2 linked regions of the Variovorax paradoxus B4 genome follow. The protein of the gene in region 1 binds, or shares a complex with, the protein of each later gene. Links are inferred from orthologs where the notes say so. Each region holds a gene or a part of one and is shown in the gene's direction. Other genes may lie near its edges.

Evidence for each region. Proteins that work in one complex are often made in the same cells at the same time.
Region 2: the proteins of VAPA_RS17745 (region 1) and VAPA_RS18995 are in contact, whole or in part, in a cryo-EM structure (PDB 8ZAL), measured with the Escherichia coli proteins. The link is inferred for Variovorax paradoxus B4 from one-to-one orthologs.

What each region holds. Positions count from the first base shown.
Region 1 is NC_022247.1:3,799,492-3,807,270, reverse strand. Bases 2,890-5,726 are described here. They hold VAPA_RS17745 (efflux RND transporter periplasmic adaptor subunit), read left to right. Parts: upstream 2,890-3,550; coding sequence 3,551-4,903; downstream 4,904-5,726. Other genes in these bases: VAPA_RS17740 (DHA2 family efflux MFS transporter permease subunit), read left to right, coding at 4,934-5,726; VAPA_RS17750 (efflux transporter outer membrane subunit), read left to right, coding at 2,890-3,512. Outside these bases: VAPA_RS17760 (ABC transporter transmembrane domain-containing protein), read right to left, coding at 1-1,422; VAPA_RS17755 (MarR family winged helix-turn-helix transcriptional regulator), read left to right, coding at 1,499-2,035; more of VAPA_RS17750, read left to right, coding at 2,028-2,889; more of VAPA_RS17740, read left to right, coding at 5,727-6,496; VAPA_RS17735 (AGE family epimerase/isomerase), read right to left, coding at 6,513-7,712. UniProt on the Escherichia coli protein: Part of the tripartite efflux system EmrAB-TolC, which confers resistance to antibiotics such as CCCP, FCCP, 2,4-dinitrophenol and nalidixic acid. EmrA is a drug-binding protein that provides a physical link between EmrB and TolC.
Region 2 is NC_022247.1:4,060,394-4,065,854, forward strand. Bases 1-2,990 are described here. They hold VAPA_RS18995 (TolC family outer membrane protein), read left to right. Parts: upstream 1-721; coding sequence 722-2,260; downstream 2,261-2,990. Other genes in these bases: VAPA_RS18985 (protein-L-isoaspartate O-methyltransferase family protein), read left to right, coding at 1-347; VAPA_RS18990 (rhodanese-like domain-containing protein), read left to right, coding at 362-700; VAPA_RS19000 (3-deoxy-D-manno-octulosonic acid transferase), read right to left, coding at 2,289-2,990. In the rest of the region: more of VAPA_RS19000, read right to left, coding at 2,991-3,665; VAPA_RS19005 (phosphomannomutase/phosphoglucomutase), read right to left, coding at 3,671-5,053; VAPA_RS19010 (DNA-3-methyladenine glycosylase 2 family protein), read left to right, coding at 5,166-5,461. UniProt on the Escherichia coli protein: Outer membrane channel, which is required for the function of several efflux systems such as AcrAB-TolC, AcrEF-TolC, EmrAB-TolC and MacAB-TolC. These systems are involved in export of antibiotics and other toxic compounds from the cell.

The sequences.
Region 1 (7,779 bases):
GAAATCGTGCGCAAAGGCGGCGCGGGCGGCGGCATGCACCTCGTCGGCACTCGCGTCGGGGCGGCCGTAGCGGATGTTCTCGAGAGCGCTGGCCGAGAAGATCACGGCGTCCTGCGGCACCAGGCCGATGCGGGTGCGCAGGTCGGGCAGCGCGAGCGAGGCCAGCGGGGTGCCGTCGAGCAGCAGCCGGCCCGACTGCGGATCGTAATAGCGCAGCAGCAGCAGGAACACCGTGCTCTTGCCGGCGCCGCTCGACCCCACCAGGGCCACCGTTTCGCCGGGGGCGATGTCGAGGCTGAAGTTCTTCAGCGCCGGTGTGCCGGGCCGCGAGGGGTAGTGGAAAGTCACCGCCTCGAGCTTGACGGCGCTGCCCGCCACGGGGACGCGTGCAGCCGCCGGATTCGGCGGTGAAACGATCGCCGCCGGGGCATGCAGCAGCTCCATCAGGCGCTCGGTCGCGCCGGCAGCGCGCAGCAGGTCGCCATACACCTCGCCAAGCACGGCGGTCGCACTCGCAAGAATGGCCACGTAGACCACGGTCTGGCCCAGGTGGCCGGCCGTGATGTCGCCGCGCAGCACGGCCTGCGTGCCCTGGTAGAGGCCCCAGAGCAGCGCCGCCGAGGTGGCGATGATGATGAAGGCCACCAGCACCGAACGCGCCTTGGTGCGGCGCACAGCGGTTCGAAAGGCATTTTCGGTCGAGGCATTGAAGCGGCCGGCCTCGCGCGATTCGGCCGTGTAGCTCTGCACGACCGGGATCGCGTTGAGCACCTCGGCCGCGATGGCACTGGAATCGGCCACCCGGTCCTGGCTCGCACGCGAGAGCTTGCGCACGCGCCGTCCGAACCACATGCTCGGCAGCACCACCAGCACCAGGATGCCCAGCACCTGGACCATCACATAAGGATTGGTCCAGATCAGCACCGCCAGCGCGCCCACGCCCATGACGGCATTGCGCAGGCCCATGCTCAGGGACGAGCCGACCACGGTCTGCACCAGCGTGGTGTCGGCCGTGAGGCGCGACAGCACTTCGCCGGTCTGCGTGGTTTCGAAGAACGCCGGGCTCTGGCGCAGCACGTGGCCGTAGACGGCGTTGCGCAGATCGGCCGTGACGCGTTCGCCGAGCCAGCTCACCGTATAGAAGCGCGCGGCCGAAAAGAGGCCGAGCGCCACGGCCACGGCAAAGAGGGCGCCGAAGTGCTCGCGCAGCGCCATGGTCTGCGCGCCCTTGTCGGCACTCACCAGTCCACCGTCGATCAGGCTGCGCAGCGCCAGCGGAAACACGAGCGTGGTGACGGCGGCCATCACCAGAAAAATGCCCGCCAGCACGATCTGGACGCGGTAGGGCCGAAGAAAAGGGCTCAGGCCCGACAGCGATCGGGGCGAGCCCTTGGCCGGTGAAGACGGAGGGGAAGAAGCCATGGCGCGGATTCTACCGACCCTTGCCGCCGCAAAGGCAGTCTTGACAATAATTGCCGAGGCAATTAATATTTCGTCCATGAGCGATGCAGACAGTCCGAAAGTCCCGCCGGCCCCCGGCGACACCGAGCGTCGGCCGGCCGATTTCTACCGCGCCGAAACCTACAAGGCCGAGGAAAGCATCGGGTATTTGATGCGCCGCATCCTGAGTGCGGTGGCCCAGGCGGTAGAAACCCGCATGTGCGAGCCCGGCGGCCCCACCTTTCCTCAATGGCTGCCGCTGTACAAGCTGCACGTCGGCGCAGCCACCACGGTGGCCGAACTTGCCCGGGCCTGCGAGCTCGACGCTGGTGCCATGACGCGCCTGCTCGACCGTCTTGAGGCCAAGGGCCTGTGCCGCCGCGTGCGCTCGCTGGAAGACCGCCGCGTGGTCAACATCGAGCTCACCGAAGAAGGCCGTGCCGCCGCCCAGGAAGTGCCGTACGTGCTGAGCCGCGTGCAGAACGAGCACCTGGCGGGTTTCACCAAGGAAGAGTGGGAGCAGCTCAAGGGCTACCTGCGCCGCATCCTCGACAACGCACAGGCCCTTGCGGCTCGTGGAGATAAGAATGACTGAATCCCTTGCCGTGCGCGCCGTGCGCCGCACTCCCGTGGTTGCCGCCGTGCTGCTGATGGCCGCGCTGGCCGGTTGCGCCGACATGGCCGGCATCGGCTCGCAGGCCAGGCTGCGCGATGCCTCGTCGCTCGGCATTGCCGCGGACCGCAGCGCGGCCGCCGTGCCGGGCGTCGAGCGCCAATGGTGGCTGGCTTTTGGCGACGCGCAGCTCAACGCGCTGATCGACCAGGCCGTGGCCGGCAACCCGAACCTGCAGGTTGCACGTGCGCGGCTCGTGCGCGCGCAGGCTTCCGCGGACATCGCCGAGTCGGCGCTGAAGCCCAAGGTCAATGGCGAACTCGACCTGAACCGCCAGAAGTTCAACAGCAACTACATCTATCCCGAGCCGCTCGGCGGCTCGACGCAGAACATCGGCTTGCTGCAGCTCGGCGCGAGTTGGGAGCTCGACTTCTTCGGCAAGAACCGCACGGCGCTCGAAGCCGCCATCGGCAGCGCCAACGCCGCGGCAGCCGATGCCGATGCCGCGCGCGTGCTGCTGGCCAGCAACGTGGCGCGCAGCTACTTCCAGTGGGCGCGCCTGAACGAACAGCTCGGCGTGGCCCGGCGCACGCTGGCCCAGCGCGAGGAAACGCTCAAGCTGGTGCGCGACCGCGTGTCCGCCGGCCTCGACACCCGCCTCGAACTGCGCCAGAGCGAGGGCGGTCTGCCCGAAGCGCGCCAGCAGATCGAGGCACTCAACGAGCAGATCGCGCTGCAGCAGCATGCGCTCGACGCACTCGTGGGCCAGCCCGACATCTCTGCATCGCTCAGGCCGCCGATGCTGGAGGCCGTCAAGCCGATCGCCCTGCAAGCCAGCATTCCGGCCGACCTGCTGGGCCGCCGCGCCGACATCGCCGCCGCGCGCTGGCGCGTCGAGGCTGCCACCAGCGACGTGGCCAATGCCAGGACCCAGTTCTATCCGAACGTGAACCTCACGGCCTTCGTCGGCTTCCAGAGCCTGGGTTTCGGCAAGCTGCTCAAGTCGGGTAGCGAGCAGTGGGGCGTGGGCCCCGCGATCCATCTGCCGATCTTCGAGGGCGGCCGGCTGCGCGCCAACCTGCGCGGCAAGGCGGCCGATCTGGATGCCGCGATCGAGAGCTACAACGCCACCGTGCTGGATGCGGTGCATGACGCGGCCGACCAAGTGTCGAGCGCACAGTCGATCACGCGGCAGCAGGCCGAGCAGCGCGCCGCGCAGACCGCCGCCGAAGGCGCCTACGACATCGCCGTGCAGCGCTACCGCGCGGGCCTGGGCAACTACCTCAACGTGCTGACCGCCGAAACCGCCGTGCTCGCGCAGCGCCGGCTGGCGGTCGATCTTGCCGCGCGCGCACTCGACACGCAGGTGGGCCTGGCGCGCGCGCTCGGCGGCGGCTGGCAGCCGCCGGCAACCGCCACGGCCAGGGCCACGGCGCCCGCTTCGCCTGCATTGAACTGAACTGAACCGGCTTTTTCGTCTTCGGAAAGAACTTCATCATGAGCGACAACAACACTCCGACGCCCGCTGCCCCTGCAGCCTCCACTGCAACCGAAGCACCCGCCGGCAACGGCAAGCGCCGCCGCGCGATGACCGCGCTGGCGGCCGTGGTGATCGTCGCCGGCGGCGGCTGGGGCCTCTACGAATGGCTGGTGGCCAGCCACTACGAGGACACCGACAACGCCTACGTGCAGGGCAACGTGATCCAGATCACGCCGCAGATCGGCGGCACCGTCATGGCCATCAATGCCGACGACACCGACTTCGTGAAGGCCGGCCAGCCGCTGGTGCAGCTGGATCCCGCCGATGCGAAGGTGGCGCTCGAGCAGGCTGAAGCCGCGCTCGCGCAGGCCGTGCGCCAGGTGCGCACGCTCTACGCCAACAACGGCTCGCTCGCGGCGCAGGTCACGCTGCGCCAGGCCGACATCGTCAAGGCGCAGAGCGACATCGCCAAGGCGCAGGACGACCTGCAGCGCCGCCGTGCGCTGTCGGGCAACGGCGCGGTCTCGAAGGAAGAACTCAACCATGCCGAGACGGCGCTCGACAACGCGAAGAGCCAGCTCGCCGCCGCGCAGGCCGGCGTGGTGGCCGCGCGCGAAGCGCTGGCAAGCAACCAGTCGCTGACCGAAGGCACCAGCGTGGCCCAGCACCCGAGCGTGCAGGCCGCTGCCGCCAAGGTGCGCGAAGCCTACCTGGCCACGCAGCGCGTGGCCATGCCGGCGCCGGTCGACGGCTACGTCGCCAAGCGCACAGTGCAGCTCGGCCAGCGCGTGGCGGCCGGCACGCCGATGATGTCGATCGTGCCGCTGAACCAGCTGTGGGTCGACGCCAACTTCAAGGAAGTGCAGCTGCGCAACATCCGCATCGACCAGCCCGTGAAGCTCAGGGCCGACGTCTACGGCAAGAAGGTGGAATACACCGGCAAGGTCGCGGGCCTGGGCGTGGGCACCGGCAGCGCCTTTGCACTGCTGCCGGCGCAGAACGCCACCGGCAACTGGATCAAGGTGGTGCAGCGCGTGCCCGTGCGCATCGCGCTCGACCCCGAGCAGCTCAAGGCCAACCCGCTGCGCATCGGCCTCTCGATGGATGCCGAGATCGACATCTCGCAGAAGAGCGGCAAGATGCTGGCCGACGCGCCGCGCGCCACCGCCATTTCGCAGACGCAGGTCTACAGCAAGCTCGACCACGGCGCCGATGCCGAAGTCGACCGCATCGTGGCCGCGAATCTCGGCCGCGGCGCGCCGACGGCCGCAGCGGCACCGGTGCCGGCGCCGGCGGCAGGCCGCTCCGCCACGCCCGCAGCAACTACCGGAACCGCGGCACACGGCGCTTCGCAGTCCCATCCCGGCTGATCGCCGTTCCCGGTTTCCGAGGCAAAGCCAATGGCCACTGCTGCTCCTGCTTATGTAGCGCATCCGCCGCTCGAGGGCGCTGCCCGCGTCTGGGGCACGATCGCGCTGTCGGCCGCCACCTTCATGAACGTGCTCGACTCGTCGATCGCGAACGTGTCGCTGCCGGCCATTTCGGGTGACCTGGGCGTGAGCACCACGCAAGGCACCTGGGTCATCACCAGCTTCGCGGTGGCCAACGCCATCGCGGTGCCGCTCACGGGTTTCATGACGCAGCGCTTCGGACAGGTGCGGCTCTTCATGGCGAGCGTGATCCTGTTCATGGTCGCCTCGCTGCTGTGCGGCCTGGCGCCGAACATGACCACGTTGATCCTGTTCCGGGCACTTCAGGGCTTCGTCGCGGGGCCGATGATTCCGCTGTCGCAGACGTTGCTGCTGTCGAGCTATCCGCGCGCCAAGGCGGGCCTCGCGATGGCGATGTGGTCGATGACCACGCTGGTCGCGCCGGTGATGGGACCGCTCCTGGGCGGCTGGATCACCGACAACATCTCATGGCCGTGGATCTTCTACATCAACATCCCGGTCGGCATCGTCGCGGCCGCGATCACCTGGGCGCTCTACCGCAAGCGCGAGAGCACCACGCACAAGGTGCCGATCGATGCCATCGGCCTGGCGCTTCTGGTGCTGTGGGTCGGCTCGATGCAGCTGATGCTCGACAAGGGCAAGGAGCTCGACTGGTTCCACTCGCCCGAGATCGTCACGATGGCGGTGATCGCCGTGGTCGGCTTCGCGTTCTTCCTGATCTGGGAGCTGACCGACAAGCATCCGGTGGTCGACCTGTCGCTCTTCAAGCGCCGCAACTTCTGGTCGGGCGCCGTGGCCACGGCCGTGGCCTATGGCCTGTTCTTCGGCAACGTGGTGCTGCTGCCGCTGTGGCTGCAGCAATGGATGGGCTACACCGCCACGCAGGCCGGCATGATCATGGCGCCGGTGGGACTGCTGGCCATCTTCTTCTCGCCGGTGGTCGGGCTCACGGTGGCCAAGATCGATCCGCGGCGCTACGCCACGTTCTCGTTCCTGGTGTTTGCGCTGGTGCTGTGGATGCGGTCGAACTTCAACACGCAGGCCGACTTCGTGACGATCATCATCCCGACGATCATCCAGGGCATTGCGATGGCGTTCTTCTTCATCCCGCTCGTGACCATCACGCTCTCGGGCCTCACGCCCGACCGCATACCGGCCGCGTCGGGGCTGTCGAACTTCCTGCGGATCACCGCGGGCGCCATGGGCACGTCGATCACCACCACGCTGTGGGAGAACCGCGCGGCGCTGCACCACTCGCAGCTCGCGGAGTCGGTGAACCAGGGCAACAACGCGGCGACCAGCGCGATGTCGGGGCTTGCGAGCAGCGGCTTGAGCACCGAGCAGGTGATGGGCCAGATCAACCGGATCGTCGACCAGCAGTCGTTCATGCTGGCCACGAACGACATCTTCTATGCGTCGGCGATCCTGTTCCTGCTGCTGATTCCGCTGGTGTGGCTGGCAAGGCCGCAGCGCGGCGGCGCGGGAGGCGACGCGGCCGCCGGGGCCCATTGAGGGCACGTGTTGCTCTTCAGGCGCCGAGTGCCCGCAGCACGTCGTAGCACGCGCCCATGGTGTGGTAGTCGGTCTTGCCGGCCGGGCTTTTTTCGTCGCTGATCTTGCGGTTGTCGGGCGTGAGGATGCGATACCACGCGCCGTGGGGGTGGTCGACGAAATGCGCCCAGCCGTAGGCCCAGATGCGGTCGTACCAGTTCCAGTAGCCGGCATCGCCGGTGCGCACGGCCAGCAGGGCCGCGGCGGCCAGGCTTTCGGCCTGAACCCAGAAGTACTTGTCGCCGTCGCACACCGCACCGTCGGGCCCGAAGCCGTAGACGAGTCCGCCGTGTTCCGCGTCCCAGCCGCGGAGCATGGCAGTGTCGAAGAAGTGCCTGGCACGCGGCACGGTCCAGTCCGCTTCGCGGCCGGCGGCAACGAGCGCGCGCTCCAGCTGCAGCAGCAGCTTGGCCCACTCGGTGAGATGGCCGGTCTGGAAGCCCCAGGGCCGGAAGATGTTGCTCTTGTCGCCGCGGTTGTAGTCCCAGTCGACCGACCAGTCCTCGCGGTAGTGCTCCCAGACCAGCCCGCCGGCCAGCGCGGCCTGCCGGGCTGTGACCGACTCTGCAAGCGCGAGCGCACGATCGAGGTAGCGTGCGTCCTGCGTGGCCTCGAACGCGGAAAGCATCGCCTCGCAGGCATGCATGTTGGCGTTCTGGCCCCGATAAGTACCCACATGCCAATCGGTGGTGGCTTCGTCGGCATAGAGCGCGTGCTGCGGCTCCCAGAAATGCCGTTCCATCAACTGCCAGGTGTCTTCGAGCCCCGCGCGCGCCTCTTCGATGCCGGCCATGAGCGCATGCGCATGCGCGAGCAGCACGAAGGCCAGGCCGTAGCAATGCTGCGTGCCGTCCTGCACGGTGGCGCGGCCGTCGTGCCAGTCGATCTGCCATGCGTAGCCGCCGCCCGGCTGCGCATGCGCGTGCTGCACGAAAGCCAGGCCGTGGCGCGCACTGTCGAGGTGCTTCGGATCCCCGAAGTGCCGATGCGCCATCGCATGGTTGAAGACGAAGCGCGTGCTGCTGACCAGGTGCCGCGTGCGCCGGTCGTACACCGTGCCGTCGTCCTTGAAGAAGTGGAAGAAGCCACCTGATGGGTCGCGGCTGACCGGCTCATAGAAAGCCAGCGTGTGTTGGATATGGTCGGTCAGGAATTCGGGCGAGCGGAAGTTCGGCATGGAAGTAGGGGGCGAACCGATGGGTCATTGTCATTGTGACGACAGTCGTCCGTTGCCGGGGACAGTC
Region 2 (5,461 bases), 260 kb from region 1 along the record:
TGTCGCTCGAGATCGATCCCGCGCTGGCCGCCCGCGCCGCCGAAACGCTGCGCCAGAACGGCGTGGCCAATGTCGAGGTGCGCAATGCCGACGGCGCCGTGCCGCTGCCGAGCGGCCCGAGCTTCGACGTGATCGTGCTCAGCGGCTCCGTGGCGCGCATTCCGCAGAACCTGCTCGGCTCGCTCAAGGTGGGCGGCCGCCTTGCCGCCATCGTGGGCGAGGAGCCGATGATGCGCGCCCACTTCGTCACCCGCAGCAGCGAAAGCAAGTGGGACACCATCCAGCCCTGGGACACCGTGGCGCCGCGGCTGCTCAATTTCCCCGAGCCCTCGCGCTTCTCGTTCTGAACGGACGGCTCCGAATGATCGATCAAGTCCGCCCCGCCGACCTTGCAGCCTGGTTTGCGCAAAACCCCGAGGCGGCGCCCGTGCTGCTGGACGTGCGCGAACCCTGGGAGCTGCAGACGGCGAGCGTTGCGCCGCAGGGCTTCACGCTCGTGGCCATCCCGATGAACGAGATTCCGGCGCGCCTTTCCGAGCTCGAGGAAGGCCAGCGCATTGCATGCCTGTGCCATCACGGCGCGCGCAGCCAGCGCGTGGCGGCCTTCCTGAGCCAGAACGGCTTTGCCGAGCTGGCCAACGTGGCCGGCGGCATCGACGCCTGGTCCGCACAGCACGATCCCTCCGTGCCGCGCTACTGATTCTTTCTTCAAGGACGTTCAATGCCTTTCAGGCCCAGGCTTTTGCCTCTTTCCGCAGCGCTCGCAAGTCTCTTTGCCACCCTGCTCGCGCTGCCGGCCCAGGGCCAGACACTGAACGAACTCTACGAATCCGCACGCGGCTTCGACGCCACCTACCAGGGCGCGCGGGCCCAGTACGACGCGAGCGTGGCGCGCGCCGCCCAGGCCAAGGCCGGCATTCTTCCCGCCGTGGGGCTCACGGCCGGCGCCACGCGCAACAACCTCGACATCGACACGCTCACTGGCACCGGCCGCGGAACGACCATCCCGCGCGACTTCACCACGCAGAACGTCGGCATCAACGCCACGCAACCGCTCTACCGGCCCGCCAACTGGGCCACCTACGAGCAGGGCAAGCGCCAGGCCGAGATCGCGCAAGCGGTGCTCACCATTGCCGAGCAGGACCTGATCGTGCGCGTGAGCCAGGCCTATTTCGACGTGCTCGCCAGCCAGGACAGCCTGACGCTGGTGCGCGCGCAGAAGGTGGCGGTGGCCGAACAGCTCGCGTCGGCCAAGCGCAACTTCGAGGTCGGCACCTCCACCATCACCGACACGCGCGAAGCCCAGGCCCGCTACGACCTCGTCATTGCACAGGAGATTGCCGCCGAGAACGACCTGCAGGTGAAGAAGGTGGTGCTCGACCAGCTGGTCGGCCGTCCGGGCAGCGTGCCGGTGCCGCTGGCGCAGCCGGTGGTGCTGCCGGCCGCCACGCCGGCCAACATCGAGGCCTGGGTGGCGCAGGCCGAGGAAGCGCACCCGGCCATCCGCCAGGCGCGGCTCGGGCTCGACGTTGCCGGGCTCGAAATCCGCAAGGCCGAAGCCGGCCACAAGCCGACGCTCGACGCCAACCTGGGCTACAACATCACGCGCAATCCGGATGGATCCAGCACCAGCACCGTGGGCACGCGCATCAACGCTGCGTCCGTGGGGGTGGTGTTCAACCTGCCGCTTTTCGCGGGCTTTGCCACCGAGAACCGCATCAAGGAAACGCTCGCGCTCGAGGACCAGTCGCGCAGCGTGCTCGACGGCACCCGCCGCAGCGTGGCGCAGGCCACGCGCGCGGCCTACCTCGGGCTGGTGTCCGGCGCGGGGCAGGTCAAGGCGCTCGAAGCGGCCGAGGCATCGAGCCAGAGCGCGCTCGATGCCAACCGGCTCGGCTACCAGGTGGGCGTGCGCATCAACATCGACGTGCTCAATTCGCAGAGCCAGCTGTTCCAGACCAAGCGCGATCTCGCGCAGGCGCGCTACAACGTGCTGCTGGGCAACCTGAAGCTGCGCCAGGCCAACGGCACGCTGACCATCAACGACATGAACGCGATCAACGCGACGCTGGCGAAGAACGGAAGCACGGCGGCTTCGCCATCACTCGGCGAGCAGCCGCAGGCCGCGCCTTCGGTGCCGGTCACGCCGCCCAGAATTCCCGTGGTGCCGCCGGTGCCGGTGCCGCCGTTCAATCCGCCGGCACCGACGATGCCTGCCGCACCGCCGCCGCCAGTCATCCTGAATCCCCCCGCACGGTAAATTTGGCTCGCCCCCAGGGCTGCGCGGCTCAGTCGAGCGTTGGTTCGGCCTTCGAATCCTCGAGCGGTGCGGCTTCGGTCACCACCGGATCCGCGGCCTGCGCGATGGCCAGCACCGCAACGGCGGTGCGCTCGGCCGCGCCGCGGTTCGACGACGAGAAAGCCAGCGCGGCCTCGGCCATGGCGGCGCGGCGCTCGGGGTTCTCGACCAGCTTGAGCGCCGCGGTGACCGCCTGCTCCATGTTCTCGACGCGCAGCGAGGCACCGGCCGCCAGCGAAAGCTGCGCCGCTTCGGCAAAGTTGAAGGTCGAAGGGCCCATGATCACCGGGCAGCCGCAGGCGGCCGGCTCGATCAGGTTCTGGCCGCCCAGCGGTTCGAAGCTTCCGCCCAGCAGCGCGACGTCGGCCAGGCCGTAGTACAGCGCCATTTCGCCGAGCGAATCGCCCAGCCAGATCTCGGCATCGGAGGGCTCGCCCGCGGCACTGCGGCGCGCCACGGCAAAGCCCTCGGATTCGATCAGCGCGGCCACTTCGTCGAAGCGCTGCGGATGGCGCGGCACGATCATCCACTGCACGTCGTGCACGCGCTTGGCAATCGAACGGATGGCGCCCTGCTCGGGCGGCACGGGAGACGTGGCGCCGAAGCGCCTGAGCACGTCGAGCAGCATGCGCTCCTCGCCGTCGCGCGAGCTCGCGAGCACCACCATCGGCCGCGGCAGGCGCTCGCGCAGCGTCACGGCCGCGGCCAGCTGGCGCGCATCGGGCGAGGCGTCGAACTTGAGGTTGCCGTAGATGCCGGCCACCTTGGCGCCCAGGGACACCAGCCGGTGCGCATCGGCCTCGGTCTGCGCCCACACGGCGGCCAGCGCCGAATACGCGGGCCGGGCGAGCCAGCCGAGGCGTTCGGCCGCAGCCAGCGATTTTTCGTTGAGCCGCGCATTGGCCAGCACCAGCGGGATGCGGCGCTCGGCACAGGCGGCGGCCATCTCGGGCCAGACTTCGGTTTCCATCAGCACGCCGATGCGCGGCTGGAAACGGTCGAGAAAACGCTGCACCGCACCCGGCATGTCCCAGGGCTGCCAGACCTGCGTGTCGCCGGGCTGAAGCAGCTTGGCGCCCTCTTCGCGGCCGGTGGCCGTGCCGTGTGTGAGCAGGATCGGTATGCCCGGATACTGCCTGCGCAGCTCCTCGATCAGGATGGCGGCGGCGCGCGTTTCGCCGAGCGAGACCGCATGCACCCAGCACTGGCCCTCGCCGGTGGTTGCATCGTCGTAATAGCCGAAGCGCTCCTCGACGGCCACGCCATAGCCGGGCTCGGCCACCGCCCGGCGCCGCAGCTTGCGGCGAACCAGCGGTTGCACGACGGTGGTGAAGGCGCCGTAGAGACGCAGCAGCAGCGAACGCACGGGGCTCAGTGCGACGCTTCGGCCAGCGTCGCGTCAGCTTTGACGGTTTTGAGGAGCGCGAGCATTTCGGCTTCGATGCGCTTCAGCGCCGCATCGGTCTGGCCCTCGAAGCGCAGCACCAGCACCGGCGTGGTGTTGGAGGCGCGGATCAGGCCGAAGCCGTCGGGCCAGTCGACGCGCAGGCCGTCGATGGTCGAGACCACCGCCGGTGCCGCGAAGCTCGCGCCTGCGACGAGTTTATCGACCACCGCGTGCGGCTCGCCTTCGGCGCATTTCACGTTGAGTTCGGGCGTCGAGAAGCTCGTGGGCAAGGCGTTGAGCGTGTCGCTCGCATTGGGCGTCTTGCTCAGGATCTCGAGCAGGCGGCAGCCCGCATAGGTGCCGTCGTCGAAGCCGAACCAGCGCTCCTTGAAGAAGATGTGGCCGCTCATCTCGCCGCCGAGCGGCGAATCGATTTCCTTCATCTTGGCCTTGATCAGCGAATGGCCGGTCTTGAAGATCATGGGCTTGCCGCCCGCGGCCTCGATGGCCGGGGCCAGGCGCTGCGAGCACTTCACGTCGTACACGATGGTGCCGCCCGGCACGCGCGAGAGCACGTCCTGCGCAAAGAGCTGCATCTGGCGGTCGGGGAAGATGTTGTGGCCGTCCTTGGTGACGATGCCCAGGCGGTCGCCGTCGCCGTCGAAGGCCAGGCCCAGTTCGGCGTCGCCTTCGGCCAGCGCGGCCATGAGGTCCTTGAGGTTTTCGGGCTTGCTCGGATCGGGGTGATGGTTGGGAAAGTCGCCGTCGACCTCGCTGAACAGCTCGGTCACTTCGCAGCCGATGGCGCGGAAGATGGCAGGCGCCGTGGCGCCCGCAATGCCGTTGCCGGAATCGACCACGATCTTCAGCGGGCGGGCCAGCTTGATGTCGCCGACGATGCGCTTCGTGTAGGCGTCGGTCACGTCGACCTTGCGCACGCTGCCGCCGGGTGCCAGTCTGGCCGTACCTTCTTCCATCACCTTGCGCAGGCCCTGGATCTCGTCGCCGTAGATGGCACGCCCTGCCAGCACCATCTTGAAGCCGTTGTAGTCCTTGGGGTTGTGGCTGCCCGTGACCTGGATGCCGCTCGAGCACAGCGTGTGGGCCGCAAAGTAGAGCATGGGCGTGGTCACCGCGCCCACGTTGATCACCTCGATACCGGTGGCCACCAGGCCGCCGATCAGTGCTTCGACGAGCGCGGGCCCGGACAGGCGGCCATCGCGGCCCACGGCCACGGTCTTTTCACCGGCGGCGCGGGCGGCGCTGCCGAAGGCCCGGCCGAGCGCTTCCGCGACCTCGGCATCGAGCGTGACGGGCACAACGCCTCGGATGTCATAGGCCTTGAAAATCGACGCACTGAGTTGCATGAAGAGGCATTCCCTGTAGGTTCTTGAGAACGGGCCATTGTAGGCAAGCGCTCCGGTGCCCACATGTCCGAAAACGGCCAGTTGAAACGAGTCGAAACCGTATCATTTGCCCATGCCTACCCCTCACGCATCCACCGAAGCACTCGAGAGCGACGCCTGCTACCTGGCAATGAAGACGCATGACGCGCGCTTCGACGGCTCGTTCTTCACCGCGGTGACCTCCACCGGCATCTACTGCCGGCCGGTCTGCCGCGTGAAGCTGCCGCGGCGCGAGAACTGCCGGTTCTTCCGCCACGCGGCGCAGGCCGAGGCCGAGGGCTTCCGCCCCTGCCTGCGGTGCAGGCCCGAGCTCGCGCCGCGGGCGGCGAGCTGGTCCACCGAAGATGCCTCGCGCATTCTCGCGCTGCA